One region of the Lysinibacillus sp. KU-BSD001 genome, then DNA from elsewhere that is predicted to be linked to it. Evidence: riboswitches for the same ligand, from Rfam matches in the RefSeq annotation. Region 1 holds a riboswitch; each other region holds the start of a gene.
The links. Region 1 has a riboswitch for S-adenosylmethionine ahead of AAGS61_RS18120 (bifunctional homocysteine S-methyltransferase/methylenetetrahydrofolate reductase). Riboswitches for the same ligand answer to the same signal wherever they lie in the genome.
Positions count from the first base shown of each region.

Region 2: it holds a riboswitch for S-adenosylmethionine, as region 1 does, so the genes downstream of both, metK (methionine adenosyltransferase) here and AAGS61_RS18120 (bifunctional homocysteine S-methyltransferase/methylenetetrahydrofolate reductase) in region 1, are expected to answer to the same signal.
Region 3: it holds a riboswitch for S-adenosylmethionine, as region 1 does, so the genes downstream of both, AAGS61_RS14520 (methionine ABC transporter ATP-binding protein) here and AAGS61_RS18120 (bifunctional homocysteine S-methyltransferase/methylenetetrahydrofolate reductase) in region 1, are expected to answer to the same signal.
Region 4: it holds a riboswitch for S-adenosylmethionine, as region 1 does, so the genes downstream of both, AAGS61_RS20185 (O-acetylhomoserine aminocarboxypropyltransferase/cysteine synthase family protein) here and AAGS61_RS18120 (bifunctional homocysteine S-methyltransferase/methylenetetrahydrofolate reductase) in region 1, are expected to answer to the same signal.

Region 1 covers NZ_JBDQZI010000016.1:38,385-46,676, reverse strand. The annotation lists gene AAGS61_RS18130 (GNAT family N-acetyltransferase) at 1-248, opposite strand, end outside; gene metH (methionine synthase) at 442-3,867, opposite strand; gene AAGS61_RS18120 (bifunctional homocysteine S-methyltransferase/methylenetetrahydrofolate reductase) at 3,860-5,704, opposite strand; SAM riboswitch class I at 5,808-5,906, opposite strand; gene hemG (protoporphyrinogen oxidase) at 6,004-7,386, opposite strand; gene AAGS61_RS18110 (protoglobin domain-containing protein) at 7,506-8,292, opposite strand, start outside.
Region 2 covers NZ_JBDQZI010000003.1:14,210-22,501, reverse strand. The annotation lists gene AAGS61_RS05410 (alanine/glycine:cation symporter family protein) at 1-55, opposite strand, end outside; gene AAGS61_RS05405 (alpha/beta fold hydrolase) at 216-1,019, opposite strand; gene AAGS61_RS05400 (gamma carbonic anhydrase family protein) at 1,445-1,957, shown strand; gene AAGS61_RS05395 (hypothetical protein) at 2,094-3,626, opposite strand; gene metK (methionine adenosyltransferase) at 3,964-5,160, opposite strand; SAM riboswitch class I at 5,398-5,516, opposite strand; gene pckA (phosphoenolpyruvate carboxykinase (ATP)) at 5,717-7,303, shown strand; gene AAGS61_RS05380 (alpha/beta hydrolase family protein) at 7,432-8,220, opposite strand; gene AAGS61_RS05375 (NUDIX domain-containing protein) at 8,204-8,292, opposite strand, start outside.
Region 3 covers NZ_JBDQZI010000010.1:74,587-82,878, reverse strand. The annotation lists gene AAGS61_RS14550 (acetyl-CoA C-acetyltransferase) at 1-61, shown strand, start outside; gene AAGS61_RS14545 (acyl-CoA dehydrogenase family protein) at 209-1,990, shown strand; gene AAGS61_RS14540 (arsenate reductase family protein) at 2,205-2,561, shown strand; gene gcvH (glycine cleavage system protein GcvH) at 2,639-3,019, shown strand; gene AAGS61_RS14530 (hypothetical protein) at 3,084-3,407, shown strand; gene AAGS61_RS14525 (thioredoxin family protein) at 3,417-3,722, shown strand; SAM riboswitch class I at 3,779-3,882, shown strand; gene AAGS61_RS14520 (methionine ABC transporter ATP-binding protein) at 3,966-4,991, shown strand; gene AAGS61_RS14515 (methionine ABC transporter permease) at 4,984-5,652, shown strand; gene AAGS61_RS14510 (MetQ/NlpA family ABC transporter substrate-binding protein) at 5,718-6,575, shown strand; gene AAGS61_RS14505 (LysR family transcriptional regulator) at 6,689-7,591, opposite strand; gene gltB (glutamate synthase large subunit) at 7,711-8,292, shown strand, end outside.
Region 4 covers NZ_JBDQZI010000024.1:15,415-23,706, forward strand. The annotation lists gene AAGS61_RS20155 (lysoplasmalogenase) at 1-503, opposite strand, end outside; gene AAGS61_RS20160 (hypothetical protein) at 607-2,292, shown strand; gene AAGS61_RS20165 (hypothetical protein) at 2,343-2,753, opposite strand; gene AAGS61_RS20170 (hypothetical protein) at 2,879-3,316, opposite strand; gene nfsA (oxygen-insensitive NADPH nitroreductase) at 3,442-4,179, opposite strand; gene AAGS61_RS20180 (SLC13 family permease) at 4,246-5,775, opposite strand; SAM riboswitch class I at 6,084-6,193, shown strand; gene AAGS61_RS20185 (O-acetylhomoserine aminocarboxypropyltransferase/cysteine synthase family protein) at 6,352-7,647, shown strand; gene AAGS61_RS20190 (hypothetical protein) at 7,850-8,239, shown strand.

The sequences.
Region 1 (8,292 bases):
GAATGTTCAATTGTATATTGATAAGCTGCTTGCGGACGGAATTTTCCATATGTGGCATAGCCTGCAACACGCCCGTCTACTTCATAAACAAGCACTGGCTCACCCGCTTGCACTTTCGCTTCAAACCATGCAAGCCGCGCCTCCAACGTTTGTTCCTCGTATAAGTAAATCGCCGTACTATGTACAATATTGTAATTAAAAATTGCTAAAATTTGCGCTACATCTTCTCTTGTTGCGTTACGAATCATCATGTTTCTCTCCTTATATTTCACTTAGTTGTGTAAGCATATAACATTTATCTAAAAAAGTGCTCTTGCGACGAGGATGGTGGTATCGTGATGCGACCACCACAGGAGCAATATTTCTTAGTAAATAGTGCTCAAGAAGTGAAAGGGTGTCCAGAAAATATTCATTTTCTGGACACCCCCTCTAATCATTTCATTATACATTAAAATATCGTGCATCTGGATGGGCGAAGACGATGGCAGATACGCTCGCTTCTGGTTCCATCATAAAGCCTTCTGTTAAGTGGACACCGATATCTTCTGGTTTTAATACTTTAAATAATTTTTCTTGGTCTTCTAAGTTTGGACATGCCGGGTAACCGAAGCTGAAACGTTGCCCTTGATATTTCGCTGCAAAACGATCGCGCATTGTGAAATCCACGTGGTCCGGGAAGCCCCATTGGTCACGAATTTCTTGGTGAATACGTTCTGCAAAGCCTTCCGCTAACTCTAATGCTGTCGCTTGTAGCGCATGACTTTCTAGGAATTTCCCCGCCTCTTTCAACTCACGTGCAGCCGCTGATACGCCGTGCCCTGCTGTGACGACCATTAAAGCAATATAGTCCATCTCGCCCGATTCTTTCGTTTTTAGGAAGTCCGCTAAACATAGGAACGGTGCTTTAGATTGGCGTGGGAATGTAAAGCGTTCGATTTCCGTGACGCCGTCTTCCGCATAAACAACAACATCATCCCCGTCTGCTTGTGCTTTAAAGAATTGATACATTCCTGATGGCTTTAATGTTTCGTCGTTTAAGTAACTATCGACAAGCTCTTTTAATTGAACCGCACGCTCTTCGCCTTCCGCAATCGCCTTTTCAACATTTGCCTTAAAGCCAAGATGATGCCCGATTAATGTACGCATATTCACATACGGATATAAATGTGATACCGCATAATCACGCTTTACGTGACGTACTAAATCTTTCGGTGTAAATACAGGTGCATCCGCGATTGTGCGCACTGGTTTTTCTGCCACTGCCACTGGACGCTCTGCTCGCTTACTATCGGCTTCCGCCCGTTTTTCAATCGATGCTCTTAGCTCCTGTTCTAGCTTTGGACGCTCTTGCGGATTCATTAAACGATTCGCCACATCTAAACCTTCCATCGCATCTTTCGAATAAATGACAGGACCATCATAGTTTGGCGCAATTTTTGTTTCCGTAAAGCGACGTGAAAGCGCCGCACCACCGACCATAATCGGTACATCAATCCCCGCTTCTTTAAAGTCTTGCGCTGTTAACACCATTTGCTGCGCAGATTTTACAAGCAAGCCGGATAATCCGACAAAGTCTGGTTCCTCACGACGAATGGCTTCAATGAGTTCGGCAGGCGTCACTTTAATGCCTAAGTCCACTACTTTAAAGCCGTTGTTCGATAAAATGATATCCACTAAGTTTTTGCCGATATCATGTACGTCCCCTTTAACTGTCGCTAGGACCATTTTCCCTTTGCTTGCGGATTCATCGTTTTTCTCCATAAATTGCTCCAGATGTGCAACAGCCGCTTTCATCACCCCTGCTGATTGCAATACTTCGGCAACGATAAGTTGGTTCGTATTAAATAAGCGCCCGACTTCCGCCATTCCGTCCATTAAAGGTCCATTAATAATATCAAGCGGTGTATCAAACAACTCCAGTGCTTGATTTAAATCATCAATTAACCCTTCTTTTGTACCTTCTAAAATATAGTAAGCTAAACGACCTTCCACTGTTTCAGGTAGGCTCGCTGCTGTTTTTTCCTTCTTCTTATCACGATAAAAGTCTGTAAAGGCAGCTAATGTTTCATCATTAGTACGGAAGATTAAATCATTCGCTAGCTTGATTTCATCTTCTGGAATCGATGCATAACGCTCTAGCTTTTCTGTATTCACGATGGCATAGTCTAATCCCGCTTGTGTACAGTGGTATAAATACACCGCATTTAATACTTCACGACCAACTGGCGGTAAACCAAATGAAATATTACTTACACCTAGCACCGTTAATACGCCCGGTAGCTGCTCCTTAATGAGACGAATTCCTTCGATTGTCTCTTCCGCAGCACCGATATATTGTTCATCCCCTGTACCGACTGGGAACATTAATGGGTCAAAAATAATATCCTCTGGTGAAATGCCCCACTTTTGTGTCAATAAATCATGTGAACGTTTCGCTACCTCTAACTTTTTCTCCCGTGTTACGGCCATACCGATCTCATCAATTGTACCGACAACGACCGAAGCCCCGTACTTTTTAACAAGTGGCATCACGGCATCAAAACGTTCTTCGCCATCTTCTAAGTTAATCGAGTTAATAATCGCTTTCCCTTGGCAGAATTTGAGCGCCTCTTCCATGACTTTTTCATCTGTTGAGTCAATCACGATCGGTACTTTTACCTTTTTGACAACTTCCGGCATGAAGTTTTTCATATCCTCTGCTTCATCACGGTCTGGGTTCGCTAAACAAATATCGACTACATGTGCTCCGTTTTTCACTTGTGCACGGGCAATTTCTGCTGCTTCCTCGAATTTGCCATCAATGATTAATTGCTTAAATTTACGTGAGCCAATTACGTTTGTACGTTCCCCAATAAATAACGGGCGCATCGAATCATCATATTGTAATGGCTCAATGCCTGAGACAGCATGACCATGCGTCTTTTCAGGTAGCTGACGCGGGACATACCCTTCGACTGCCTCGCGAATCGCAGCAATATGTGCTGGTGTCGTACCACAGCAACCACCTACAATATTGAGCCAGCCTTTTTCCGCAAAGCCGCGTAGCTTTTTCGATAACGAATCTGGCGTTTCATGATAGCACCCTTCCTCGTCTGGAAGCCCTGCATTCGGATAACAGCTGACATAACTTGTCGCTAAATCTGATAAGGAACGAATATGATCCGTCATAAATTCTGGACCTGTCGCACAGTTTAAACCAACTGATAATGGCTTAATATGCTCAATCGAAATGTAAAACGCCTCAATCGACTGACCCGCAAGCGTTGTCCCCATTGGCTCAATCGTGCCAGAAATCATCACGGGTAGCTCGACACCAAGCTCATCAAACGCGCGCTGCATCGCAATCGTTGCCGCTTTTACGTTCAACATATCCTGACTCGTCTCCAGTAAAATTAAATCAGATCCTGCTTGGACAAGTGCTCGCGCCTGCTGATAAAAGTTTTCTTCTAGCTCTTCAAATGTAATCCCGCCTGTAACCGATAAGGTTTTCGTCGTTGGTCCCATTGCCCCCGCCACAAAACGTGGCCACTCTGGTGTGGAAAACTCCGCTACCGCTTCCTTCGCTAATTCGACCGCACGTGTATTAATTTCATCCGCTTTATCGCCTAAATCATATTCATTTAATACAAGTGGTGTCGCACCAAATGTATTTGTACAAATAATATCTGAACCGGCTTCTAAATAAGCACGGTGAATCTTTTTTAACACATCCGGACGTGTAATGACTAAGTTTTCATTACAGCCATCTAATTCTTCGCCGCCAAAATCTTCCGGTGTTAAGTTTTCATTTTGTAGCATCGTCCCCATCGCACCATCAATAATGAGGATTCGCTTTTCTAGTTGTTCATAAATCGGGTGGTTACGCATTTACTTGTACTCCTTCTCTTTTTGCATCTAGCTCTTTGACATAATCCAACAATTGAAGTGTCATATCGTATCGTAAAAATGGTGTAATTAAATAAATACCATTGAAATATTGACATGCTGTATCTAATAGTTCTTTTGCGATGGCTACACCTTCTGCCGTCGCCTTTTCTTTATCTTCACCGCACGCTTCCATACGCGCTAGAACGTCGTCTGATAACTTAATGCCCGGCACTTCATGATGTAAAAATTCTGCACTTCTAAAGCTTGTCACTGGCATAATGCCAATATAAATGGGTGCCTCTAAATGCTTCGTCGCCTCATAAGTTTCAATTATTTTTTCCTTTGAATACACGGGTTGCGAAATAAAGTAATCACAGCCATGCTCCAGCTTTTTCTCCAAGCGGTCTACAGCACGTGCTACGACACGCACATTCGGATTAAAGGCACCCGCAACCGAGAAGTTGGCTTTTTTACGAAGTGGCTTCCCTGAAAATGAAATCCCTTCATTTAACTGTTTAATGAGTGACATTAGCTCCATCGATGACACATCATATACACTTGTTGCTCCTGGGAAATCCCCTACCTTTGTCGGGTCGCCCGTAATGACTAAAAGATCATGTAGCTGCAGTGCATCAAGCCCCATTAAATGCGACTGTAAGCCAATTAAGTTACGATCACGGCACGTTAAATGCGGAAGAACACGTACCCCTTCATTTTGCAAAATAGCCGACATCGCGATGTTACTAATACGGGGTGAAGCGAGTGAGTTATCCGCCATCATAATAACATCTGCTCCGTTTTCATAAAGCGCTTTTGCCCCTTTCATAAACCCTTCGATTTCAAGGTGACGTGGTGTATCTAGCTCTACAATCACAGAACGTTCACGTTTTGCTTTCATATGAAGCGGTTCATACTGACGTGGCTCTGGTGAACGAACAAATTCAACTGTCCCAGGCTTTTTCGCTTTTTCTGTAATTGGCTGGCTATTGGCTAAACGTTTTTTCGTTGCCTCGATATGCTTTGGCGTTGTGCCACAACAACCACCGATTAAACGTACCCCTTGCTTCACTAGCTCTTCTGCTGCCCGTGCGAAATAATCGGCCTCTGATTCATACACGACACGGCCATCTTCAACATCTAGTAGCGAGGCATTTGGATAAGCAGACAAATAAGCTCTTTCCGGTAAATTCACCTTTTCAAATGCTTGAATCGTATGGAATGGTCCTAAGCGACAATTACTACCAACAATATCTGCGCCTAGTGCTTCAAGCTGACTCAGTGCATCCCCAAGTGCAATGCCCCCCTGTAAAATACCTGGTTCATGCATCGATACTTGGGCAATAATCGGCAAATCTGTTAATGCACGAACTGTCTGCACAACGGCTTGGATTTCTTCATAATCATAAAATGTCTCTAGTAAAATGCCATCGATCCCACCAGCGAGTAACACCTTGGCCTGCTCTTCAATGGCCGTCACAATTTCGGCTAACGTCGCATCACTTTTACGAATGCCACGAATACCACCAATTGTTCCGAGTACAAAGACGGCTTTACCTTCAGCTGCTTTTTTAGCGATTGCCACCGCTGCTTCATTAAACTCTTGCACACGACCTTCATAGCCATAACGTGCTAATTTAATGGCATTAGCGCCGTACGTATTCGTTTGAATAATATCTGCGCCTGCTTCAATGTATTGCTCATGAATTTTCTCTACTATTTCTGGTCTTGTGACATTCATTTCCTCATGGCAATAATCTAACCCATATGAATAAAGCAGTGTCCCAATCGCACCATCTGCCGTTAATACACGCGTCTGTAAAGCTTCAAGTAACCCCATCTATGCCCCTCTTTTCTCTATACTGAATTGCACAATTTTTCAGTTATTTTTCCATAAAATAAAAAGCCTTCTTTGTATAAGAAGGCTATAAAATCGTCATTCCTTCTCATCTTTACGGCATTTGCCGACTGGATTTAGCACCTGACTACTGTTGGTTGCTGAAGCTTCACTGGGCCAGTCCCTCCGCTTCTCTCGATAAGAAAATATATGAATTTTGTCAATAATTAAAAGAATCATAACGTTATATGCAACGAACGTCAAGACGTTTTGCGATAGTAAACGTTTTCATGCATTATTTCTTATAGAATCGCGACAATCTGCTCGGCTGTATGCTTCCCATTTTGAATGCACGCACCAATCCCCACACCAAAATAAGAACAACCCGCAAGTAGTACATTTGGGTAGCGCTGCGCTAAATCTGACACGACAACCGATAAGGCGTCATGATGTGCTAAGTCATAGCGTGGCATTTGATCGATCCACTTTGTTACCTTGACAACAGTTGGCTCATCCTGAATACCGAGACTAAGTGCAATATCCTTCCGTGCTACCGCTACAAGTTCCTCATCGGTCATTGCTGCGAGTTCTGCATAGCGTGGATTTACATTTTTATAAAATAGGCGTACGAGCAAATTCCCGTCAGCCGATGTATGCTTCCATTTACGGCTCGTCCAAGTAGAAGCATCACATACTAAATCGCTATTATGTGAGACGATAAAGCCTGTTCCGTCCGCTGGTAATACGCTATCTGGTACATCAAAACCGACATACAGTGTAATGGCCGAAGCGGTTGTGAATTTATTTAAGCTCACTTGCAACCCTTCATCCTTCAGCACTTCACGTACCGTTTCGTTCGGCACAGCTAATACCACAATATCGGCTACAATCGTTTCGTCTCCTACGACCATTTCATATTGATCGCCCATTTTTGTTACGCTATGCACTTCTGCCTTTTTCATAAATGTTACGTCAGGTAAACTTTCTTCTAACCGATCGATGATGGCCGATAGCCCATTGCGGAATGAAATGAATTTTTTATTGGCCGCCTTTTCAAACTGCTCACGGTTTGCTTCAAAGCCTTTCATAATACTGCCGTACTCATTTTTATAGTCGACTAAATACGGTAATGTCGAAGCAAGGGAAAGTTGATATAAGTCCCCTGAATACACACCGGCAAGTACAGGAGCAATTTGCTTCCGTACAATTTCCTCTCCTAAGAAGTGTTCAAGAAACGCCCCAATCGAGCTTTCCTTCGTAAACGTTGTATTTGGCATCGTTGCATCTTGTAACACACGCTGCTTCGCTTCATCCGAAATCAACGTACTTGCTTGTAAGGACTCGATACTCATTGGAATGCCGAACGTAGAACCTGCAGGAATTGCGTGCAGTTCATTATTTGTATGAATATAGGAAATGCCTGTCTCATTGTAGACAAGCTCTGATTCAAACCCTAACTCACGAACCAACTCCAACACACCTGGATGACGCGCAACAATCGAATCGGCGCCTGTTTCCATAATGAAGCCGTCCTCGTGCGTAGAATGAATTTTACCACCTAAGTATTCATTGCGCTCAATCAAAACTAACTTCGCTTCTATGTTCTTTTCTTTCATTTGGCGTTTCACATAATGCATCGTGCATAACCCTGTAATGCCGCCTCCAACAACTACTATCGTCTTCATATTGACCTCTCCTATACGGTAGAAATATCCTACATACAGTATAAACCTTTTTAAGAGCAAATAACGGCGCTTTGTATTACAAAATAAAGAAAAGTATTCCCCAAATAGCGGAGAATACTTTATTCGTTCAATTCTTGTGAAATACAAACTAGTTTATCTGCCGAGTTCGTAACTGCATCAAAAGCAATTGAAAGTTGACTAATGACACTGCAAAGGTCTTGAATTTTTCGCTCAATTAAACCATTTTGGGTTTTCGTTTCACTCATGGAACATAAAATATGCGCAAATTTTTGCTCTGTTTGTCGCATGTCTTCTTCACCAAATTGAACGTCTTGCTGAATTCGTGCTAGAGAACGCTCCAATTTTTCCGTCCGTTCATTTGTATCGTTCAATAAATTCCCTACTGTATCAATAGAAGATTTCGTTTGCTCTGCCAGTTTTCGCACTTCATTGGCCACGACAGCAAATCCTTTGCCAGCCTCGCCTGCACGCGCCGCTTCAATCGAGGCATTCAGCGCTAACAGATTCGTCTGATTAGCGATATTTGTAACAATCGCCATGATGTTTTCCATTTGCTTTGTCATATCCGTTAAACGATGCACATCACGTGCTACTTCATCGACAGAAGAAGCAATCGTCATCATATTCGCGGATTGAGCATGCATTTGGTCTTTCCCTTCAATGGCTTGCCGTTCTGTTGCACATGAAATTTCATTTGTGCGCTTTGCATAGGCTACGAGTTCTTCTGTTTGCACATTTAACTGTTGATAGGAGGCATTCGTTTGTTGCGCAATGTCCGCTAAACTTTCTGCTGATTCCACAATCGCATGACCTACTGCTGCTTTTTGGTTATTTACCGCATTTTTCGATTCTTCTACGTACGCTTCAAATGCTTCTAATACAAGC
Region 2 (8,292 bases), on a different contig from region 1:
AAATAAACCAAGGTCCCCAAAAAATATTGTTCAAAAAGGTAACAATACTTTCCATATAATACCCCCTTTGTTTTGAAATAGTTTATTAGTTTGAAATACACTATATTACAAAAAGAACGGTCATTCAACCAATTTTTTTAAAATTTAAAATAGTTAATCCCGAAATTAAATACACAAAAAAAACACAATAGGCCCACCCTATTGCGTTTTTATAGTTAATCAATAATATAGCCTAGTGATCGCAGACTATTATGCATAAAGTCTTTTGTTAATAAAAATACTTCTTCCCGTTCAAACTCAAAAAATAAACTACTCAAGCATTCTGGCCACTCTTTGAATTGGAAACTTTTCGAATTTTGTTGCACAAGCCATTGTCTAGAGGCAGTTGTATCTGTAATTTTATCACGCCCACCTGTCATGACAAGTAATGGAATGGAAGAAATCTTTACTTCAGGGTCTTTTAACATTTTTAATAACTGTTGAAGCTCACGATACCATTTTACTGTCACAACGGTGTTAAATGGTATTTCATCCTTCATTTCACCATACACTTCAAAATTACGTGTTAATTGATTATGGGTAATATCATGCGTTAACTTTACACTTGATGTAATAGCACTTAAACTTGATAACGCTTTGGATAGTTTTCCTGGTTCCAATTTTAGTTGCAACCAAGGTGACACCATAATGAGACCTGCACATTCCACTTTATTGCGGTATACAGCACGTGCTGCAATTGTAGCACCCAGCCCATTTCCAATAATAAATACCGGCAAATTATCGGTCTGAGCGACTTCTACTAATTGTTTTGCATATGTGTAGTACTCACTAAAATCTTCATCATGATAGCGATGATTTTTTGTTTGTACACCATGCCCCGGTAAATCTCCCATGACAACGTGAAATCCTGTGCTGCGCAATTTTTCAATCAGCCACGCATACCATGCATAATGCTCATAAGCGCCATGAAAAATAGCAACAACCGCTTTCGGCTGCCCCTCAGCTTCCCATTTCCACATTGGACTTCCTCCTAAAACTCTCGTTCATTATGTTTAAAAAGTGTGAAAGTAACTGCTTCTCCATCATTTTCGCTACCTCCATTGTCTAACCTCATTCGACACGAATGCTTATCTCACACTTTAACTAGAAAATAGTCATACTTTTTTGCCTTAACCAATTGCGCCTCGGCGTAATTGCGTCCGGATTCGGCTTTGTGCTTAAGGCCCACAGGATGTGGGTCAGTCAGCTGTTACCGCACGATGCGGTGGTTTTAAGCTGACTTCCTCTTAAGAACTCCATTCCGAATCCGTGACATCCGCCAGAGGCTTGCACTTCTTTCAGTGTGTTTGAACACCTACTGAAAGAAGTGCAAAAGTTTATTTATTTCGTTTCATATATTTGATACGATAATGATATATATTAGCTTGAAATGAGGAGATTGAATATGATTTACCCTTATAAAGATAAAAATCCGAACATAGACCCATCCGCATTTATTGCTGATTATGTGACGATTACTGGTGACGTTACTATCGGAGCAGAAACATCAATTTGGTTTAATACATCGATTCGGGGCGATGTGGCGCCAACTATTATTGGCAATCGTGTAAGTATCCAAGACTTAAGTTGCTTGCACCAAAGCCCAAACAACCCTTTAATTATTGAAGATGAAGCAACGATTGGCCATCAAGTAACATTACATGGCTGTGTTGTACGTAAACGCGCATTAATTGGCATGGGTTCGATTATTTTAGATGGTGCTGAAATTGGCGAAGGCGCTTTTATTGGTGCCGGTAGCTTAGTCCCTCCAGGCAAAAAAATCCCACCAAATACATTAGCGATGGGACGTCCTGCGAAAGTCGTGCGTGACATTACGCCTGAAGATCGCGAAGATATGGACCGCATTATTCGCGAATACGTTGAAAAAGGACAGTTCTATAAATCACTTCAAAAATAATACATTGAACAGATGATAAAAGACTAATATGTCTCATTTTATCAAAAAATTATTAAATATTCATTAAATAATGGTCAAATGACTAGATAGTAACATATCCAAATAAAAAATGGGCGTTTTACGGACGCCCATTTCTTTATTGAAGTGTTTTGACTAATTCGTTGAAAACACCTTTATATGTGATATTTAGTTCCTCTAAATATTCCACGGTCTTCATTGCTTCTGATTGAGTGAGTTTGTCTTCACTGTCGCTGAATTCATATGTTGACGTAGTTTGTCCCCATGGTTCACCCGTTGCTGGGTTAACCCATCTGTCCCCTAAATCTTCAAGTCCATTTAACATCGAAACCGCTGCTTTTTTATATTTTTCATCATTCGTTACTTTATAAGCCTCAAATAACACATTCATTTTTGAAATGATCTGTTTTAATGAAGCATGTGATTTTTTCACCTCTTCATTCTTCCGAAGCGCCATATAATCTGTAATATAGTAACCATTTCTTGTATGAATCACATTTCCTCTAGCTCTCTGCGCAACTAAAAAATCCGCATAGTCAAGCATGGCACTACTTAATGCCTCATCTTGTAATACAACTTGTGTATCGTATAAAAATTGATGTATCACTTCATTTTCTTGCGCATTAATATAAGGTGCTTGTATATTATACTGTTCCTTTAAAAGACCGCTTGTATACTCTGTGACAAATGCATCTTGCTTACCCGATTCTTTATACTCTACTAGCTTATTCACTAAAACAACTAACAGATTGTAGTAGAAGCGTTCTTCTGTTTCTTGATAGCGCTCTAAAATCGCATCATTCGCCATATTGAATACGTTTCTGCCGTATACATTTTCCAAAGCTGGCTCAGTATCCTTATGTAATTTTGACATCGCACCATTTATTGTTAACCATTTTATGGAGCTGTGCTGCTCTGCATTCGATTGTTCTTTATATGCTGTTGCATTACTTTCATTTTCAAAAAGCGGCTCTGCTGAAATCATCATCCAACTTTCCGAAATATCGTTTTTAGCCGTTGTCTTCATTGAGAAAGGAATGACTAATGCTCCGTCTAATTGCTCGACTTCTCCAAACTGATTTTCTTCTATTAACTGTCGTACTTTTGAAACATTTCCAGTATCATTTTCTTCAGTAACTTTTTTAGATACATAGTTATGGGAAAGTAGCATTGATTTCGTTAAATCATTTGCTGTATATACATTATAAATTCCTTTCACATTGGTCGTCACATCTCCCCAATAAGCTTCATCTGTGGATACATACGCCTTTGCCATCATATCGAACTTATCATAGCGATCTGTTCCTTTAACCGTTAAAGTAACTGGTAAATCCATTTGCTTGCCACTCGCATTGATAAACTCAAAAAACAAGACCTTATCGCCATTATCTATGACTTTCTCGACAATTTTTAATGTCCCTGCTAGAAAAATACCTTGTCTTACTTTATAGATAGAAGTGTGATCAGATGAATGAATTTTTTCTTCCTGAGAAACTGTCACTTCTTTTAATTTAAAACCGTCAATTTCTAATTGAATGGCTGTATTATCGATTTCGATTTGCTGAACCGTTCCATATGTACCACCATAGATGATCGCAGCTACTAAAACAATTGCTGTCGCTAGTATTAAGCCGATTTTTTTTATATTCATAATTTCCTCTCCTTCTATGCTCTCTATTATAAAGGAGAGCTTAGTTCATTACCAACCTTACCCTGTTTATTTTTTACACTATTAGTTATTTTATAATAGCAATGACAAATTACCGCATCTGTTTATATAAATAGAAAATTTTCTAATTTAGCATCTACTCCTTAGAAAGAGCCTTTATAGAGAAAGGCCCTTTTATCAACCACTCCACTAAATAGAACTTATACCATATTTTAATATTTGTATAATAAATACCTCTAACTTTTTCACTTTAAATTAAAAACAAGCCGCCACATTTGTGACGGCTTTTACCTTATTCCCTGCAAAGAAATGGTATGGTTTATAATCCTGCTTTTTCGCGTAACAGCTCGGCTTTGTCTGTTTTTTCCCATGGTACATCTAAATCTGTACGACCGAAATGACCATATGCCGCTGTTTGCTTGTAGATTGGACGACGTAAATCAAGCATTTGAATAATGCCTGCTGGGCGTAAATCAAATAATTCGCGTACCCATTCTACCATTTTACTTTCTTCTACTTTCCCTGTGCCAAATGTGTCAACTGCGATTGATACTGGACGCGCTACGCCAATTGCGTATGCAAGTTGTACTTCTGCACGATCTGCTAAACCAGCTGCTACAATATTTTTCGCTACATAACGCGCTGCATATGCTGCTGAACGGTCAACTTTTGTTGCATCCTTACCAGAGAATGCACCGCCACCATGACGAGCATAACCACCGTATGTATCCACGATAATTTTACGGCCTGTTAAACCAGCATCTCCTTTTGGTCCGCCAATTACGAAACGACCAGTTGGGTTGATGAAGTATTTTGTATTGTCATCAATTAACTCCGCCGGTACAACTGCATGAATCACAAGTTCTTTTACATCTTTTTGGATTTGCTCTAATGTTATATCTTCATCGTGTTGTGTAGATAATACAATTGTATCCACACGTACAGGCGTATTGTTTTCATCATATTCTATAGTTACTTGTGTTTTACCATCTGGACGAAGATATGATAGCTCTCCAGATTTACGTACTTCTGTTAAGCGACGTGCTAATTTATGCGCTAAGCTAATTGGCAGCGGCATAAGCTCTGGTGTTTCATTGCATGCATAACCAAACATTAAACCTTGGTCACCAGCACCAATTGCTTCAAGTTCTTCGTCAGACATTGAGCCTTCACGTGCTTCAAGTGCTTGGTCCACACCTTGTGCAATGTCAGGTGATTGTTCACCAATTGCAACTAATACAGCTAAATTTTCAGCGTCGAAGCCGTACTTACCACGTGTGTAGCCAATTTCTGCTACTGTATCACGCACAATGCCTTTAATATCAACATACGTTGAAGTTGTAATCTCACCAGATACTAATACAAGTCCTGTTGTGACAGTCGTTTCACACGCTACACGTGCATTAGGATCTGCGGCTAAAATCGCATCTAAGATAGCATCTGAAATTTGGTCACAGATTTTATCTGGATGCCCTTCTGTTACACTTTCTGATGTAAACAGTCGACGGTTTGTCATTTGTTTTCCTCCTAATAATTGCCCTGCGCAAAGACGCAATATTGATACGGTACTCATTACCCATGTAAGTCTACCCGTACGGATTGAAACTCAAGCCCGTTGCTAACTTTTACACGAGGATTTAGAAAAGCATTATAATAATGAAAAAATTCCATATACTGAATTTTTTCTTATAAAAACAAAAAACCCTTTCACTCATTCAGCGAGCGAAAGGAATTAACTTTTCGTTACCTTTCACTCTTATCGTTCAAGGAATATGTCCTTGCATCAGGTTGGCACCAACACGTTACGTTTATACGTATTGCAGGTTGCCGGGCTTCATCGGGCCTTGACCCTCCACCAACTCGGGATAAGAGTATCCGTTCAATTTCCCATATTACGAAATTTGTTTTATTATGTCAAACGTTTTATAATCGTTTTAGGAATTATAAAAAATTCACAAAATAAATTAAGAATTAGTATAGATTATTAAAAGCAATGTGTTATACTATTTTTGAATTAAGAATAAACTGCCCTTATCTAAGGGAACTATATAAAAAAGGATGGTATTTAATCGATGAATTCAGTAGAAATCAACAACGAACTGAAGGATTTATTAAGCGGGACAAATGTACAAGTACAACTTTCTGTACCACAATTAGTTGAAAAAGCAACTTCACGCGGTGAAGCTACATTAACAGTTGACGGCGCATTACGTGCTGAAACTGGTAAATATACAGGTCGTTCACCTAAAGATAAGTATATGGTCGAAGAAGAAGGTTCAAAGGATAAAATTGATTGGGGAAAAGTAAACCAACCGATTTCAGCTGAAATTTTCGACAACCTATACGTAAAAGTGGTTAACTACTTAAAAGAGAAAGACGAGTTATTCGTATTCAAAGGATTTGCAGGAGCTGACAAAGACTCTCAGCTATCAATTCAAGTTGTAAACGAGTATGCTTGGCATAATCTTTTCTGTCATCAATTATTCATCCGTCCAACAGCTGAAGAATTAGCTGCTCATGTAGCTGATTTCACAATCGTTTCAGCTCCATCTTTCAAAGCTGATCCTGCTGTTGATGGTACACAATCTGAGACTTTCATCATTACGTCAATGGAAAAGAAAATCATTTTAATCGGTGGTACGGAGTATGCTGGTGAAATGAAAAAATCCATCTTCGGTATTATGAACTACTTATTACCGGAGCAAGGTATCTTCCCAATGCACTGTTCTGCAAACGTTGGTGAAGCTGGCGACGTAGCATTATTCTTTGGTTTATCTGGTACTGGTAAAACAACTTTATCAGCTGACGCTGACCGCAAATTAATCGGTGATGATGAGCACGGTTGGTCTGACAATGGTGTATTCAACATCGAAGGCGGATGTTATGCAAAAACAATCAACCTTTCTGCCGAAAAAGAGCCAGAAATTTACAACGCTATTAAATTCGGTGCTGTTTTAGAAAACGTAGTAGTTGATCCAGAAACACGTGTATGTGACTACGATGACGGCTCATTAACTGAAAACACTCGTGTAGCGTATCCAATCGACTACATTGAAAATATCGTAACACCATCTGTTGCAGGTCACCCAAAAACAATCGTATTCTTAACTGCGGATGCTTTCGGTGTGTTACCTCCAATCTCTAAATTAACAAAAGAGCAAGCAATGTATCACTTCTTAAGTGGTTTCACTTCAAAATTAGCTGGTACAGAGCGTGGCGTAACAGAGCCAGAACCAGTATTCTCTACGTGCTTCGGTTCTCCATTCTTACCACTTCCAGCAACAGTGTATGCTGATCAGCTAGGGAAGAAAATTGACGAGCACGGTTCACAAGTATTCTTAGTAAACACTGGCTGGACTGGTGGCGAGTACGGCGTAGGTTCTCGTATGAAGCTTTCTTACACACGTGCAATGGTTCGCGCTGCTATCGAAGGTAAATTAAACGATGTGGAAACAATTCAAGATGGCGTATTCGGATTAAACATCCCTGTAGCTGTTGAAGGCGTTCCAACAGAAGTATTAAACCCACGTGATGCTTGGGCTGACAAAGCAGCATACGATAAAAAAGCAGCTGAGCTTGCTGAGTTATTTAGCAATAACTTCAAAAAATTCACAAATGTTGACGAAGCAATCGTGAAAAAAGGCGGCCCATTAGCTTAATTTCTTATTACGAGTGACATAACGTTTTTTTAAACTTTATATCATAGATGCGGCTATGCAATAATTGTGCATAGCCGTTTTTTATTTATTTTAGAAATAGCGCCAGAAAGCAATAAAAAGCAACCTCACTAAGAAGTTGCTTTTTTCTTCATCCATTGACAAAGCGCTTGCACAGTTTCTCGATTTAGCTTAGGTGGATAATGATGCTTTAACCCGAAAGAATACCACGTTTCTACAAGCTTCCCAGCATCTTGCAAGCAAAATTCCAATTGATATGCATGCTCTATATCCACATGTTGATCACTCGTTCCATGAATGATTAACACTGGCGCATCAATTTGATCTACATCATAAAGCGGCGTTCGATCTTCATAACGCTCAGGTACTTTATTTGGTGTACCACCAATAATTCGCCGAAGTCCCCTACGCATGTCAACACGATCCCAATAGGTTGCTGCGGCATCAGATACACCAGCCCACGTTACAACAGAGGCAATATCATCACGTAAAATTGCTGTCCACATTGCCATTAAGCCGCCACGCGAAAAACCGTATACATGCACTTGCTTGCACGTAACAAATTGCTTTAATACATCTACTCCATACACCGCATCAAATCGATCATTACCAGCAAACTCATCTCGTCCCTCACCACCGCGATTTCCTCTGTAATAAGGAGCAAATACAATAAAACCTTGTTGCGCAAATTGAGCGATTCGTGCAGGTCGCACCATTCCGACTGTTTGTAAGCCGCCACGTAAATATAACATGGCTTCTGGATTTTTTATATTGGTCGGTCTTGCTAGTAATCCTTTGACCCGTAACCCACAAGACCAGTATGTAATTTCATCTAGCCGAATAGTAGGATTCGGAGATGGATATTTGCGCATGGATGCTATTTTACCATTGTCGCACATGTGTTTTCACTTCCTGTAACATCTTTTTCATGCCATCATCACGCATATAAAAGCTTAAATTAGGATGCGCTC
Region 3 (8,292 bases), on a different contig from region 1:
CGTTGTCACAATGTGTATCGGTGGCGGTATGGGTGCAGCTGGTGTATTTGAAGTCCTTTAATTTCTAGAAACAGCTTTTGGAAAGTTTATTCTCTTTGCCTCCGAGTAAACTTTCCGAGCTTTTCTATACACAAATTATGAATAACTATTCAGTTTTTGCTTTTTTATAATGGTAGGAAAATGAATTGACTATGAGGGGGAAATGGGTATGAAATTAACAACAAACATCATTAAAGGCGGCGGCTTTTTAATCGAGGACGTAGATATCAATCGTGTTATTACACCAGAGGATTTCACGGATGAGCAAAAAATGATTGCGCAAACAACGACTGATTATGTACAAAATGAAGTGTTACCAGTAGTGGAAAACTTAGAAAATCATGAGTTTGAGCATTCGGTACGTTTATTAAAAACAGCAGGGGAATTAGGACTACTCGCTGCCGATGTGCCAGAAGAATATGAGGGTCTAGGTCTAGACAAAATTTCTTCAGCGTTAATCGCTGAAAAAATGTCTGTCGCTGGTGGTTTCTCTATTACGCACGGTGCACATGTAGGAATCGGTTCTTTACCAATCGTATTATTCGGTAACGAAGAGCAAAAATCAAAATACCTTCCGAAATTAGCTTCTGGTGAGTTAATTGCTGCGTATGCCCTAACAGAACCAGGTTCAGGTTCAGATGCATTAGGTGCAAAAACAACTGCGAAGTTAAATGAAGCAGGAACACACTATGTATTAAATGGTGAAAAACAATGGATTACAAACGCAGGCTTTGCAGATGTATTCGTTGTGTACGCTAAAATCGATGGGGAAAAATTCACTGCCTTTATCGTAGAAAGAGCGTTCCCAGGCGTTTCTGTCGGCGCGGAAGAGAAGAAGATGGGCATTAAATCATCCTCTACTCGTACATTAATTTTAGAAGATGCACAAGTGCCGGTAGAAAATTTACTTGGTGAAGTCGGTCGTGGTCACGTCATTGCATTTAACATTTTAAACATCGGTCGTTATAAGCTTGGTATAGGTACTGTTGGTGGAGCGAAGCGTGCACTGGAGCTTGCTATTCAATATACGAACCAACGCCAACAATTCAAAACGCCAATTTCTAGCTTCAACTTAACGAAAGAAAAATTAGCGACAATGGCAGCACATTTATATGCGTCTGAGTCATTAAATTATCGTACAGTAGGGTACTTCGAAGATACGCTTAACCAACTATCAGAAGAAGAGCAAAAAAATGGTGTAGCCATTGCAGCAGCTGTCGCTGAGTATGCAATCGAATGTTCAATCGCCAAAGTGTTTGGCACTGAAACATTGGATTATATCGCGGACGAAGCAGTACAATTACACGGCGGTTATGGTTTCATGGCTGAATATGAAGTAGAACGTATTTACCGTGATTCACGTATAAATCGTATTTTCGAGGGGACAAATGAAATTAACCGCATGATCGTACCGGGTACATTTATGAAGAAAGCGTTAAAAGGTGAGTTACCGCTTCTTCAAGTAGCGCAAAACCTACAAAGTGAACTGCTCATGATGATGCCAGAAGAGCTTGAAGATGCGCCGTTAGCACAAGAAAAATATCTTGTGAAGAACGCGAAGAAAATCGCAATTCTTGCAGCAGGTACAGCAGCGCAGGCGTTCGGTGCAAAATTAGATCAAGAGCAAGAGCTACTTGTAAACATTGCAAACATTGCGAACCAGTTATACGCGATGGAATCAGCAGTTATACGTACGCAAAAGGCAATTGAACGCGAAGGTGTAGAAAAAGCAGCGCAAAAAATCCTTTACACACAAATCTTCTGTCAAGAAGCGTTTGCCATTATTGAAGCAGAAGCAAAAGATACATTACTTGCTTCAGTAGAAGGCGACAATGGTCGTATGATGTTGTCAGCTCTTCGTAAATTAACACGCAATAGCCCTTACAACTTAATTCCGAAAAAACGCGAAGCAGCAGCAAAACTGATTGAAGCTGAAAAGTACGTAGTGTAAGGTATAAAATCCGGATGCTAAAAACATCCGGATTTTTATTGATTTGAACAGTTTACAATTCGTTTTGTCGCTCTTTGCTACATATGAATATGATAATAGAGCGGGGGACGCTTCATTTACTGGAGCGAGGCATGTCGTTTAGTTCTTTTTTTAGCATTCGGCTAGGAAATCTTATACAATAGAAGAGAAGATAACAATAAAAGGAGCTACATACATGCCATTAAAATTTATTCAATATCCAAAATGTACGACATGTAAAAAGGCACAAAAATGGCTAGAAGAAAACAATGTCGCTTACGAATCTATACACATTGTTGAACAAACGCCAACACAGCAACAATTAACAGAACTCTATAAGAAAAGTGGCCTTCCACTAAAGAAGTTTTTCAATACTTCAGGGAACAAGTATAAAGAACTAGGCTTAAAGGATAAATTAGCAAATATGTCCGAAGAAGAGCAATTAGCTTTGCTTGCATCTGATGGGATGTTAATTAAACGTCCAGTTGTGACAGATGGTGAAAAAGTTACGCTTGGTTTCAAGGAGTCTGACTTCTCAGAAACGTGGAAATAGGCTGATTACAACCTTGTTTTTACTACTGAAATATGTCAAACTGAAAGAGATTTATACATTTTGTTGGAGGGATTTTCATGAGTATTCCTAAAGATTTACGCTACACAAAAGAACACGAATGGGTAAAAATCGAAGGCAATAAAGTACGCGTTGGTATTACGGATTTTGCACAAAACGAACTTGGTGATATTGTATTCGTTGAGCTACCAGAAGTAGGCGATACAGTAACAATTAACGAACCGTTCGGTAGTGTAGAGTCAGTAAAAACAGTTTCTGAATTATATTCACCAGTATCTGGTACAGTAGTAGAAGCAAACGACGAATTATCAGATAACCCAGAATTCGTTAATGAATCTCCATACGAAAATGCTTGGATGATTGTGGTTGAACTTTCAAATGAAGCAGAAGTGGAAGAATTATTAACTGCAGAAGCATACGAAGAGTTTATTTCTGAATAATACAAAGAAGCGCCTGAATCTAGTATGGATTTTGGCGTTTTTTTCGACGTAGGGGGAGAATTGAATGATTGAAAAGTGTATAATCGTAGAGGGTCGCTCTGATAAATTAAAAATCACACCCCTTCTTGCTGAGCAAGTATTGATTTTGTGTACAAATGGCACAATCGACGAAGAAGCATTAATCGATTTACTTGAACCATACGAAGATATTGAGCTATTTACCTTTTTTGATCGCGATAAATCAGGGGATTATTTAAGAAAAATTATGCGCCGAACATATAGCGAGGCTGTGCAACTTGAATTACCTGTGCCATTTAATGGTGTAGCCGAGGCACCAAGTAGTGTCGTGCGTGATATTTTACAAGCGGCTAAATTCAAAGTGAAATAGGATGAGCAGATGGAAGACTGGACAAAAGAACAGTGGCAGCAAATCATAAACGAAAAAGAGATGGCCGCTTTTTATTTATATACACCGATGTGCGGTACATGTGCTGTTGCATCTAAAATGTTAAATGTGGTGGAAGAGTTACTGCCCACATTACCCCTTGGTAAAGCAAATTTAAATTATATGGAAGACCTAGCATATGACTATGAAATTGAAAGTGTGCCGTGTTTAGTAATCGTTAAAAACGGTAAAATTGTCCAAAAAGTGTACGCATTTCAATCCGTACTAAATTTGTATGAAATGTTAAAAAACAATTGACGGACAATTAATAGTCATGGTACATTTACATGCATAAAATAAATTTTATAACGTTACTCTTATAAAGAGCGGTGGAGGGAAGTGCCCTATGAAGCCCGGCAACCATCACAATTGTGAAAAGGTGCCAAGTCACTCAAAGTTTTGCTTTGAAAGATGAGAGAGCGGTTAACGTATAAATTGTGCGAAAACCTTTCTGCTTGTCTATATTAGTAGGAAGGTTTTTTCATGTAGAAGGAGTTTATTATGATTGAGTTAAGTAATATAACAAAGGTTTACAAGACCAAAAATGGTGAACTAAAAGCTGTTGACAATGTAAACTTAGCGATTGAGAAAGGCGAAATATACGGCATTATTGGCTATAGTGGTGCTGGTAAAAGTACGATGATTCGCCTGTTGAATGGTTTAGAAAAGCCAACAACAGGTTCGGTAGTGGTGAATGGTGAAGAAATTTCGGCGATTTCAGGCAATAAGCTACGTGCAGCGCGTCAAAAGATTAGCATGATTTTCCAACATTTTAATCTTCTATGGTCGCGTACAGTGGAAGAAAATATTGCGTTCCCATTAGAAATTGCAGGTGTACCAAAGGATGAGCGCGCAAAGCGTGTGGCAGAGTTAATCGATTTAGTTGGTCTTGCAGGGCGTGACAAAGCGTACCCTTCACAACTATCAGGTGGTCAAAAGCAACGTGTCGGCATTGCACGAGCGCTTGCCAACAATCCGGAAGTATTGCTTTGTGATGAGGCGACATCTGCACTTGACCCAGAAACAACGGATTCGATTTTAGAGCTGTTATTAGATATTAATAAGCGACTTGGTTTAACGATTGTATTGATTACACACGAAATGCATGTTATCCGCAAAATTTGTCATCGTGTCGCTGTCATGGAAGCTGGAAAGGTAGTAGAGGCTGGCGAAGTATTAAACGTCTTCCAAAACCCACAAGCCCCAATTACAAAAAAATTCGTTTCACAAGTGTCCGGTACAAATGAAACAAAAGAATCGATTGAGCAAATTTTAGCCAACTACCCTACAGGGAAGCTTGTGAAAGTGACATTTGTAGGACAAGCAACCGAACAGCCGGTCATTTCGCAAGTCATTAAAGAATACGGCGTCGATGTGAATATTGTACATGGTTCGATTTCACATACAACAAGTGGTCCATACGGGACATTGGTTGTGCATATTGATGGCACAGAAGAGCAAGTGCAACAAGCACTAAACATATTATCGCAGCATGAGATTCAGACGGAGGTGATTGAACATGCTTAGTCAATTATTTCCGAATGTAAAATGGGAAACGATGTATGAGGCAACATACCAAACGATTTACATGACAGCCATTTCAACAGTTATTACGCTTATTTTAGGGTTAGCCATTGGGGTTTTATTATTTTTAACGAGTCCGAATCAAATGTGGGCAAATAAAATCGTTCATTTTTTAACGGGGTCATTGGTGAATATTTTCCGTTCGATTCCGTTTATCGTCTTGATTATTTTATTAATTCCATTTACGAAGTTTTTAGTTGGCACAATTCGTGGCACGAACGCAGCGCTCCCTGCATTAATCATTGGGGCTGCACCATTTTACGCACGTATGGTATTAATTGCGTTACGTGAAATCGACAAAGGCGTTATTGAAGCAGCTCGTTCAATGGGGGCTAAAACATCCACGATTATTGTTAAAGTGCTTATTCCAGAAAGTTTACCAGCACTGATTTCAGGGATTACCGTAACAGCTGTTGCGCTTGTTGGTTACACAGCGATGGCAGGGATTATCGGAGCAGGCGGTTTAGGGAACTTGGCGTTTATCGAAGGGTTCCAGCGTAGTCGTGATGACGTAGTGTTGATGTCAACGATTATTATTTTAGTAATTGTATTTGTGATTCAATGGATTGGCGATGCGATTACAGCACGTACAGACAAGCGATAAGGTAGTATCGGCAACAGCCGTTTTTATAAAAAGACATATAAGATAAAGAAAAGGGGTTTCAACACATGAAAAAGTATTTATCATTATTAGCAGTACCATCATTAGCACTTGCATTAGGAGCTTGCGGTTCTGATGACGAAAAACCAACAAATGATACAGCAACAAATGATGCTGGGGAAACAGCAGAAGATACAAAAATTGTTGTTGGTGCTTCAAATGGTTTACATGAATTAATTTTAAAAGAAGCAGAGCCGATTTTAGAAGAAGAGGGTATCGATTTAGAGATTAAGCCATATCAAGACTATATTATGCCAAACCAAGATTTAGAGTCAGGTGATCTTGATGCGAACTATTTCCAACATATCCCTTATTTAGAGCTTGAAATCGCAGAAAAGGGCTATGATTTCGTAAATGCTGGTGGGATTCATATTGAGCCAATCGGTATCTACTCTCAAAAATATAAATCATTAGACGAGCTACCAGATGGAGCTACAATTATCATCTCAAACTCAGTATCTGACCAAGGTCGTATTCTTCAATTATTAGAAGCACAAGGATTAATCACATTAAAAGAGGATATCGACAAAACAGCTGCAACGATCGATGATATTGTAGACAATCCGAAAAAATTAGTAATTGATGCAAGCTCTGCACCTGAATTATTAGTAACATACTATGAAGAAGGTGAAGGAGATGCAGTAGTTATCAACTCTAACTTTGCAATCGATGCTGGGATCAATCCACTTGAAGATTCAATCGCAATCGAAGGTTCTGAGTCTCCATATGTAAACGTCATCGCAGTTCGTAGCGAAGACAAAGACAGTGAAGCAATTGCTCGCTTAGTAGAAGTACTACGTTCTGAACCAATTCAAGAATTCATTCTTGAAGAGTGGGGCGGCGCAGTCGTACCTGTATCTGAATAATAAAATGATTTATCCCGAGGTTAATATCAAAACCTCGGGATTTTTTGTCGTAAATTGCGTTTTTCTAAGCGCAGTTCGCTAATATTTCCTAGGAAATCACCCTACGTACGTCATTATTGAAATTGTGTTAAACGAGAGAAGAAGTTTGTAACAAATTGTAGAAATACTTGTTCAGATGGAGCGAGTTCTCGGTTCGTTGGGGAAATGACACCAACTGTTCGACGGATTACAGGTAATGCGATTGGGACTTTTACGGTAAAGCGTGGTGTCGAGTCAGATAAGGAGCTTTCAGGTAATAACGTCACGCCGATACCTGCTGCCACTAACCCTTTTAATGCGTCCATATCTTCTCCTTCAGATGTAATCTTTGGGACAAAACCGGCTGATTTACATGCTTCCACAGCTACTTTATGCAAAATATACCCTTCTGGGAATAAAACAAAATTTTCGTTACGTAAATCTACTAAGTTAAGACGCTCGTTTTTGGCAAGGGGGTGATTTGCTGGTAATAGTGCATGGATATTCTCACTAAACAGAATGGTTGGCGTAATCGCTTCATCTTTTGGCGGAAGCGGACCTAAAAAAGCTAAATTTAATTCTCGATTTTTGACAGCCTCGATTAAAAATTTATACGAACCTTGTCGCAAATGAAAAGATACATCGGGATATTCCTTTTTAAAGGCAGAAATGACTGTTGGCAATACATAACTTGCTAAACTTGTCGGGAAACCGATTTTGATTGTTCCTTTTGCTGGATCTAAGTATTCTTCCACTTGCTTTGCAGCAAAGTCAATTGCCTTCAACGCGGTAATTGCATGTTCTAAAAAAATTTTACCGATTGGTGTTAATTTAACATTGCGCCCAATTCGTTCGAAAAGCGGTGTTCCTAGTTCATCTTCTAAATTTGCGATTTGTCGGCTAATCGCTGACTGTGCTACGTGAAGATAGTCTGCTGCTTCTGAAATATGTTCTCGTTCAGCTACCTCTACAAAGTAGCGTAATTGCCTTAATTCCAACGCTTTCACCTCATTTATCGAAATATTAGATTGATTCCATCCAAACTATATATTGTTTATATTATTTCGAAAACTTTAAAATGTAAATACGTTAGTGAAAGATTTGGGGGGAATTTATTATGACTTTTCATCAATATCCACAACCACAGGGCCTGTATTCGCCACAATTTGAACATGATGCGTGCGGTATTGGGATGTACGCAAATTTTAAAGGGAAGCCATCACATGATATCGTAAAAAACGGTTTAGAAATGTTATGTCGCTTAGAGCACCGTGCCGGACGTGGCGGAGACGGAAAAACAGGTGACGGAGCAGGGATTATGGTACAAATCCCTCATGCCTTTTTTAAATCGAACTGTCCAGACATGCATTTACCAGAAAAAGGTGAATATGCTGTAGGGCAATTATTTTTTACAGACAAAGAGCAAGAACGTACGGCCATTGAAGAAAAAATGAATGAGCTGATCGCACAAGAAGGTCAACGTTTAATTGGTTGGCGCTGGGCCCCGACAAACAAACAAAACTTAAGTGCGATTGCCAAATCTTCTGCACCGGTTGTACGCCAAGTATTTGTACGCAACGAAGCAGGAGAACGTTTAGCCTTTGAACGTAAATTATACGTCATCCGTAAACAGTTAGAGCACTGGGCAGAGGCACAGGGCTATGAGTTATATATGCCAAGTTTGTCAAGTGAGACAATG
Region 4 (8,292 bases), on a different contig from region 1:
GAGTCAGAAGCAATAAACAGCAGGGCACCAATGATGGCAAAAGTAGAACCTGTACGAAATGATGTCCAGCCCATCGTTAAAATGACGCTAATATAAGCGAATACCGCCATCGTGAGCACGATTTCGCCTTTTTGGAAGAGTGTGCTACACATCCAAATTGCCATTGCCGCACCGTATAGCAGCAGTCCTGTTTTTACAGCTGTTGGTACCCGTTTTTTGCCACTAGAAAAGGCAGTAATATAAAAAATATGTCCAATTAAAAAGCTAATTAGTCCAACGATAAACCACTGTAATGTATAGTCACCAATGGCACAAAAAATTAACCCGATGCCAATGAGCGTATAATATTTTCGCTCGGCATGGCGTGTGAGCAATGCAAAGATAATAATTAATACCATAGGAATCAATTTAAATACCATTTTGAAATCGCTCGGGATTGTATCAAATAAAAATACATAATAAAAGCCAAAAATAACTGCGGCTATCAGTAGAAACGTTCTCATGTGAAAACCCCCTTTAAACATAGATTGTTATTATTATAGTAAAAAATATGAAACTTTTTTATTGATTAGACCGTAATAGAGACAGGAAGAAAGGGTGATTCAGATGGGACAACTAGTCATTATTTCCGTGATTTTCTCGGTTTTGATTACGATTTTACTCGTACCGTTGACGCGAAAAATACCAAAATCGGAGCTTACATCCAAACAGCAAGGGATGTTGGCCATTGCCGTATTTACACTTAGTTTTATTTCGACATTTTTCATGGTTTATGTATCTAAAATTGACTTACAGTGGACGATTTTCTTATATGTATTACCAGCCGTTGCATTAGGTGGGGCGATTTTCTCAGTAGGTTTAGAACAAAAATTGAAGTCTGTCATTGTATTTTTCAGCATCGTTGCTGTTGTGTATTTCTTAAGTGCACCGCTGTTTAATGCAGACGATAAATACAATTCTGCTGAAATGGTAGAGGATGTGGAAATTAAACCGTTTGATGAGACAAAGAAGCCTGCCAGTGTACCACCGCAATTTGTGGAAAATAAAATGAAAAAAGCATTTGGGCAAGTGCCAAATACGAGCTTTTACGAGTTAGGAAATTTACAAATTCAACAAGTAAACGGGGAGTATGTCTATATTGCACCAGTGGAGTTTTCGGGGTTCTTTAAGTGGTTCAATGGTAAAACAACGCCAGGGTATTTTACGATGAGTGCAACAGATTCGAGTGAAAATCCGAAATTTATTGAGCATGAAATGACGTATGTACCGTCTGCTTATTTAAATAAAAATTTAGAGCGTCATATGCGTCTATCCTACCCGACATTGATTTTCTACGGGGAGCCACAGCTTGAAGTGGATGATGAAGGCAAGCCTTATTATATCCGTTCGTACGGCGAATTTATTTCTGCGCGGAATGGCTTTGATGTAAAAGGGATTGTCATGGTCGATGCAATAACAGGCGATATGGAAAAAATCGCATTACCAGATGTACCAGCCTTTATCGATGGCGCGATTTCACCTGAAACAGTGAGCTTACAAAATAGCTACTACGGAAATTATGTACATGGTTTCTGGAATAGTGTTTTCGGTAAAAAAGACGTGAAGTTACCGTCAGATGAAGGAACGGAAGCCAATGTGTCACCCATCTTTAGCGAGGAGGGTGTGATGTATTACTTTACCGATTTTACAAGTCCAAAAGAGGGCGTAGATTCGATGCTTGGTTATTCATTGACGAATGCACGAACTGGGGAAGCGACGTACTATACAGGAAATCTGAAAGAATCGTATATGGATTCACAAGGCGCTCTAGATATTATTGAGAAGAAATTTATTGAAAAAGAGTGGCAAGGTGAAATGCCGATTTTATACAATTTTTACGGTGAGGCGAGCTGGCTATCCGCTGTCCTTGATTCGAATGGTTTCCTGCAAAACTACTTTATCGTATCAGCCGCAAATCCTGAAATTTCAGCATATGCCGCTACACCAAATGAAGCATTAAAGCTGTATAAAGCAGCATTATCACGCAGTGGTAGTACGGTCGATGGCTCGTCTAATGCAGAAGAGGCGACGAAAACAGGGCAAGTGAGCCGTGTGTATAAAGAGCGAGTAGGGGATTTTACACTGGTGACTTTTTTACTGACAACAGGTGAAAACTTTGTTGTCAGCACAGAAGCAGTACCACTTGCGATTTATATCGAGACAGGGGATACAGTGAAAATAGTATACTATGCAACAGGTGAGCAATTCTTACCTGTAAAAACAATGATGATTGATGATTTACCGGGACAATAAAACAAAAGGCGTGGGGAAATTTCCTGCGCCTTTCTCTTTTATTTATATGATTATTGCTCATTTTGCATTTCGATATAGGCATACATTTGTGCTTGGCGCTTGCTGACCATCTCATCTGAATACGGTTTGTATTCGTTGAACAGTTGCTGGATATTTGAAAAGATTTGCCGTTCATTTATAAATAAAGACGAGGACTCTTGTTCGAAAATGTATTCTAAATGAATGAGCTGAATGAGTGCGACTTCAGGACTTTCAAAATTATAGGTAAACTTAATATTCCATAGTGATGTATACGAAATATACTGTTCAGCATAATTCGTTGCGTGTATATATTGGTTTAGGCTAATCTGTTTAGCGATGATTTTATGTAATTGGGCAAGCTCTGTATTAATTTCTACCATCACTTTCAGTAAGGATCTTGCGCCTTGTGGTGAGTGAGTTTTAGATGACGTCCAAACCATAAATATTCCCTCACTTTCTATAGTTACTATTGTAGCAAAGTGGAGATAGGGAACAATGGACAAAAGAATGAGGTTTTCGCTATCAATAATCGAAAACTAAATTTCTTCCCCTTGCTAAAGTCATATTATTCTTTCATATTGGCAGACAATTGTTCAATAATATAATGTAACATTGCTTGTCGACGACGTTCAATATGGTCTTCTTTAAATGGCTTTAATGCTAAAAAAGCTTCTTCCTGCTCTTTTAAAATGGCACGTTCATTTTTAAATTTTTCTACAGGTTCTTGTTCAAAAATGTAGTGTAGGTGGAAGATTTGTAGTAAAGCGACTTCAGGGCTCTCCAAATTAACAACAAACTTTAGATTCCATACAGATGTATGAGAAATGTATTGGTGAATATATTCGGTTGCGAATTTGTATTGTTCTAAATCAATCTGTGGCATAATCGCTTGATGCACTTTTGACAGTGCGATATTAATATCTGCGATACATAAATAGTATTTACGTACACCACGTAAATGCTGCTTCTCCAAAGATTTAGCAACATGTTTATTTGTATACATAAGAAAAGTCCTTTCTACTTAAAAAGTAACGTATTACTATTTTATCAAAACAACTAATAGAAATGAACTGTAAAAAAACAGAGTTAACGGGACTTCTGTCTCTGTTCACTCTGTGGATGTTTATATTATTGCCATGTAAAGCCTTTAGATGCTAAAAATTCTTTCATGTGTGGACGTTTTTGGTCGATTAAGAAATCGGCCATTTGTTTTGTCCAGTTCGCCATTTTTTGGTTGGAAGAGCGAGAAGCGTAGTAAGCTTCCATTGTCGCATCGTACTCATCTAGTAACGTATCGTATTGTACTGTGTTATAGCTATTTTCGTGAAGTACAGCAGCAACTGGTAAACGTGGTTTTGTTTCATTGCGTTTTGTCGGTTGACCAATCGTCATCGCAAATAATGGGAAGACATACTCTGGTAGGTCAAATAGTTCGCTAATTTCAGCCGGGTTTGTACGTGCACCGCCAATATAGCAAATACCGTAACCTTCAGATTCGGCAGCTACAACAAAGTTTTGGGCAAACAACGAAACGTCTGCGACACCCACTAATAGATTTTCTGCCGAGTCTGCTACGATCTCCACCCCATGCTTTTGGCCCGCTACTTGAAGGCGTTTAAAATCGACACAGAATAAAAATGAAGCGCCTGCTGTTTTGAATTGGAAGTCATTTTTCGATAACTCCCCAAGCTTTTGTTTTTTCTCTTCATCTGTTACCCAAATGACGCTATATGCTTGTACAAAATGTGAGCTCGCTGCCATTTGTGCTGTTTCAATTAATTCAATGACCTTTTCACGTGAAATCTCTTCGCCTGTATATTTGCGTACAGAGGAATGGCTACGTAAAAGTGCTTGTGTTGAATTCATCGGAAACTCCCCCTTATGTAAAAAATCGGGCTTAAAGGAAACCCATTAAGCCCATCTTATAATATTTTATGATAGTAAGCCAATCCATTTCCAATAAGTCGCACTAAATAGTAGGACAAGTAAATAGCCGAAGATTGTTAAAGGAATACCAGATTTTAAGAAATCTTTCGTTGTAAATGCACCAGTCCCATAAGCTAACATATTTTGTGGTGCACTAATTGGTAGTAAGAAGCCGAAGCTAATGACGAATTGTTGTATTAATACGAACCCAACTTGGTCTATATCTAATGTAATGGTTGTTGCTAACGCAATAAATACTGGAATGAGTGCGGATGCTAAGCTTGTGGCACTCGCAAAACCAAGATGAATGAGAATATTAAAGGCGGTTACTAGCGCAATTGTGGCTAAAATCGGCATCGAATTAAGGCCAAGTGAACCAAAGACTGCATCCGATAACCATTGAGCCCCTTGTGTAGTTAATAATACAGTACCAAGTGCAATCCCTACAGCGAATACAATAATTGTTCCCCACGGAATAAGTTTTTCAACTTGCTCCCAAGTGTATACCCCTATTTTCGGTGCTAATAATAGAGCGATGGCGACAATTGTGACAGTCGTTGTATCAAACGGATGGACGATCCCTTCCGTTGCCCATAAAAATAATAGTGCTATGGAGATCATGATTAAACGAATTTCTTCTCCTTTTAACGGTCCAAGGTCTGCTAATTGTTTTTTAATGACTTCTTTCCCGCCATCAATCTGGTCCGTTTCTGGCTTAATTAACATATTCATAATGAAAAACAGTGCAATGGACATAAGGATGGAGAAGGGGGCAGCATACAAGAACCAAGCGCCCCATGAAATATCGATGCCAAATTGTTCTTGGATAAATCCAATGGCCACCATATTTTGAGCAGCTCCGGTTTTAATCCCGATATTCCAAATCGAAACGGCTTGTACGGCCGTAATGACAAGTAATGCACCAAGGCGTGAATTTTTCTCTAGACCGAATGCTGCCACCATGCCGAGTAAAATCGGGACAACAGCCCCTGCACGAGCAGTGGCACTTGGTACGAAGAAGGCTAAAATGATGGATACTAAAATCGCCCCAAAAACAATGGCTTTTGTTTTTGTTCCAAGAAGAGATAAAACCCATAACGCCAACCGTTTATGTAAGTTTGTTGCCTGCATAGCAGCAGCTAAAAATAGGGCGGCTGCCACAAGCGCGACAGCGGAGCTACTAAAGCCACCAAGGGCAAGCTTTAAAGCATCTTTTGTGCCTAATACTACAGTTGGGTCTGCGATGGATGGCGCAAAGCCAAGTAAAAGGGCGATTAATCCAATAATCATCGCAGAGCTGACGGGATAAGAAACGGCTTCTGTTACCCATAAAATAACAGCCAATGCTAAAATGGCAAGTCCACGTTGCCCTGCTATAGGTAACTCCCCGTTGTTCGGTAACAACGTAATCATAATTAGTGCTGCAAATGCAAGTCCAATCCAGAGCGGTTTTAAATTCCGTTTGTTTGTTTCTTTCGGTTCTATGACCACGGTTTGTACAGAAGGTGTTGATTTTGAAGCTGGTAATTTTCCCATCATGCCACACTCCTTTTAATAGATGTTTATAATACTTAACAACTGACATCAGGCTGTTAAGTATTATATTAGAAATGTATTTAACTTCTTTAGGCATCATTTTAATGCTGACTTTACAATGCCTATACATTCCTAATTGTTATGTTGATTATAACGTTTCTATATGAATATACTGTTAAAAATTAGTTAATTAATAGTTTTGTAGGAGAGTATAAAACAATAATTTCAGAAAATTTTAAATTAATAGTTGACGAATCGGATTTAATTGTTTTATACTGTGAAACAACAGATGGAACATGAATCATATACTCTTATCGAGAGAGGCGGAGGGACTAGGCCCTGTGATGCCCAGCAACCAGTAACAACTTACTAAGGTGCTAATTCCTACAGATTCGAATCGGGATCTGAAAGATAAGGGGAGGAAAACTTGCTCATTCGCAGCCCTCTTCTTATTTTGAGAAGAGGGCTTTTTGTACTCATTTGTATAAAAAGCAACTTCCAAATTAAGAGGGGTTACGTTTTCGAAATCCTCCTCAACCGATTATCCATCGATTATATTTTAGGAGGAATTTACTCATGTCACAAAAACCAGAAACGTTATTATTACACGGCGGTCAAAAGCCAGACCCTGTCACAGGCGCAATCGCTGTACCTATTTACCGCACAACGGCATATGCCTTTAAAGACACTGCTCATGCGCAACGTCTTTTCGCTTTAGAAGAGGCAGGAAACATTTATTCACGTATTATGAACCCAACAGTTGGCGTATTTGAAGAACGTATTGCTTTAATTGAAAAAGGGACAGCTGCAGTAGGGCTTTCATCTGGTTCCGCTGCGATTGCATTCTCAATTTTAAATATTGCAGGTACAGGAGATAACATTGTAGCAGCAGGTTCGCTTTACGGCGGCACATACAATTTATTCGCGAACACACTGCCTCGCTACGGCATTACAACGACATTCGTAGACGAAAGTGATCCAGAAAACTTCCGTAAAGCTATTAATGAAAACACAAAAGCATTATATGCAGAAACAGTAGGGAATCCGTCTTTAAATATTTTAGATATCGAAGCAGTAGCAAATATTGCACATGAGCATGGCTTACCATTAATCATTGACAATACATTCCCATCGCCATATGGCTCAAATCCGATTGACTTTGGTGCCGATGTTGTGGTCCATTCCGCTACAAAATGGATTGGTGGTCACGGTACGACAATTGGTGGCGTAGTCGTCGATGCAGGGAAATTTGACTGGACGCAAGGTCGCTTCCCAGGATTTACAGAACCAGACACAAGCTACCACGGCTTACGCTATGGTATTGATGTACCAAATGCAGCATTCGCAACAAAATTACGTGTGCAATTATTACGTGATTTCGGGCCGACATTATCAGCAGACGCTGCCTTTAACTTCATTCAAGGGCTAGAAACGCTTCATTTGCGTGTGGCTCGTCACAATGAAAATGCAACAAAAGTAGGGGAGTACTTAAAGAACCACCCATTCGTGGAAAAAGTAAATTACCCAGGCTTTGAAGACTTCCCATCACATGATGCGGCGAAGAAATATTTAAAGCATGGTTACGGCTCGATGCTTACATTTGAATTAAAAGGCGGTCGTGATGCAGGTCGCGAATTCATCGATAGTGTAGAACTACTATCGCACGTAGCAAACGTTGGAGATGCACGTTCATTAGTGATTCACCCAGCGTCTACTACACATCAACAATTATCAGCAGAGCAATTACAAGTAGCGGGTGTATCAGAGGGACTCATTCGTCTTTCAATCGGCTTAGAAAATGTAGAAGATATCATTGCTGACTTAGACCAAGCTTTAGCCAAATCACAAGCTCAAGCAGGTGCACAAGTTTAAAATATAACCATTAGTTCTAAATAAATAGCCTCATGCGGCAAAGGGAGGTGGTGACACTCGTATCATTTCACGAGGAAGCCACCTTTACTTCAAAATTTAAAACCTAGTAATTTTATAAACATTATTGACAATTGAGTTTCGGTGTATTAATATAAGGTTAAAGATAAAACCAACTAAAATTGTAGGAAAAGGAGTGTTGAAAATGGGCAATGTTTACAGTGCGCAAAACGTCGCAGCATATGTTGTATACGAATTAAATGAAGTACATGCTTTCGTAAATCAAATTTCAATCCAATATTTATTAGAGCGTGTCGATGCGATGTGGAAAAAAGCGTTCGGACATAGCGCATTTTCAGAAGCTACACACGACCTTGAAACAACGGGCTATATTGTAAAGGAAGTATACGATGCATATCAGGAGTACGGAACAAATCATATTAGTTTGCCAGCAAAGGAATGGTTTTTAAAGTTTGGTGAATTCCAGCTTGTCCATCGTACATACGGAGTACCGCCATTTACGAAAAAAGAAGAGATTATCGTAAAGAAAGTACTAGATCGTTATCGCCATTCTTATGCAGATGTTGCCGTGTAGTGTATAAAATATATGCTTTTGAAAAGTCCCCTTACTTTTCAAAGCTTTAAAGA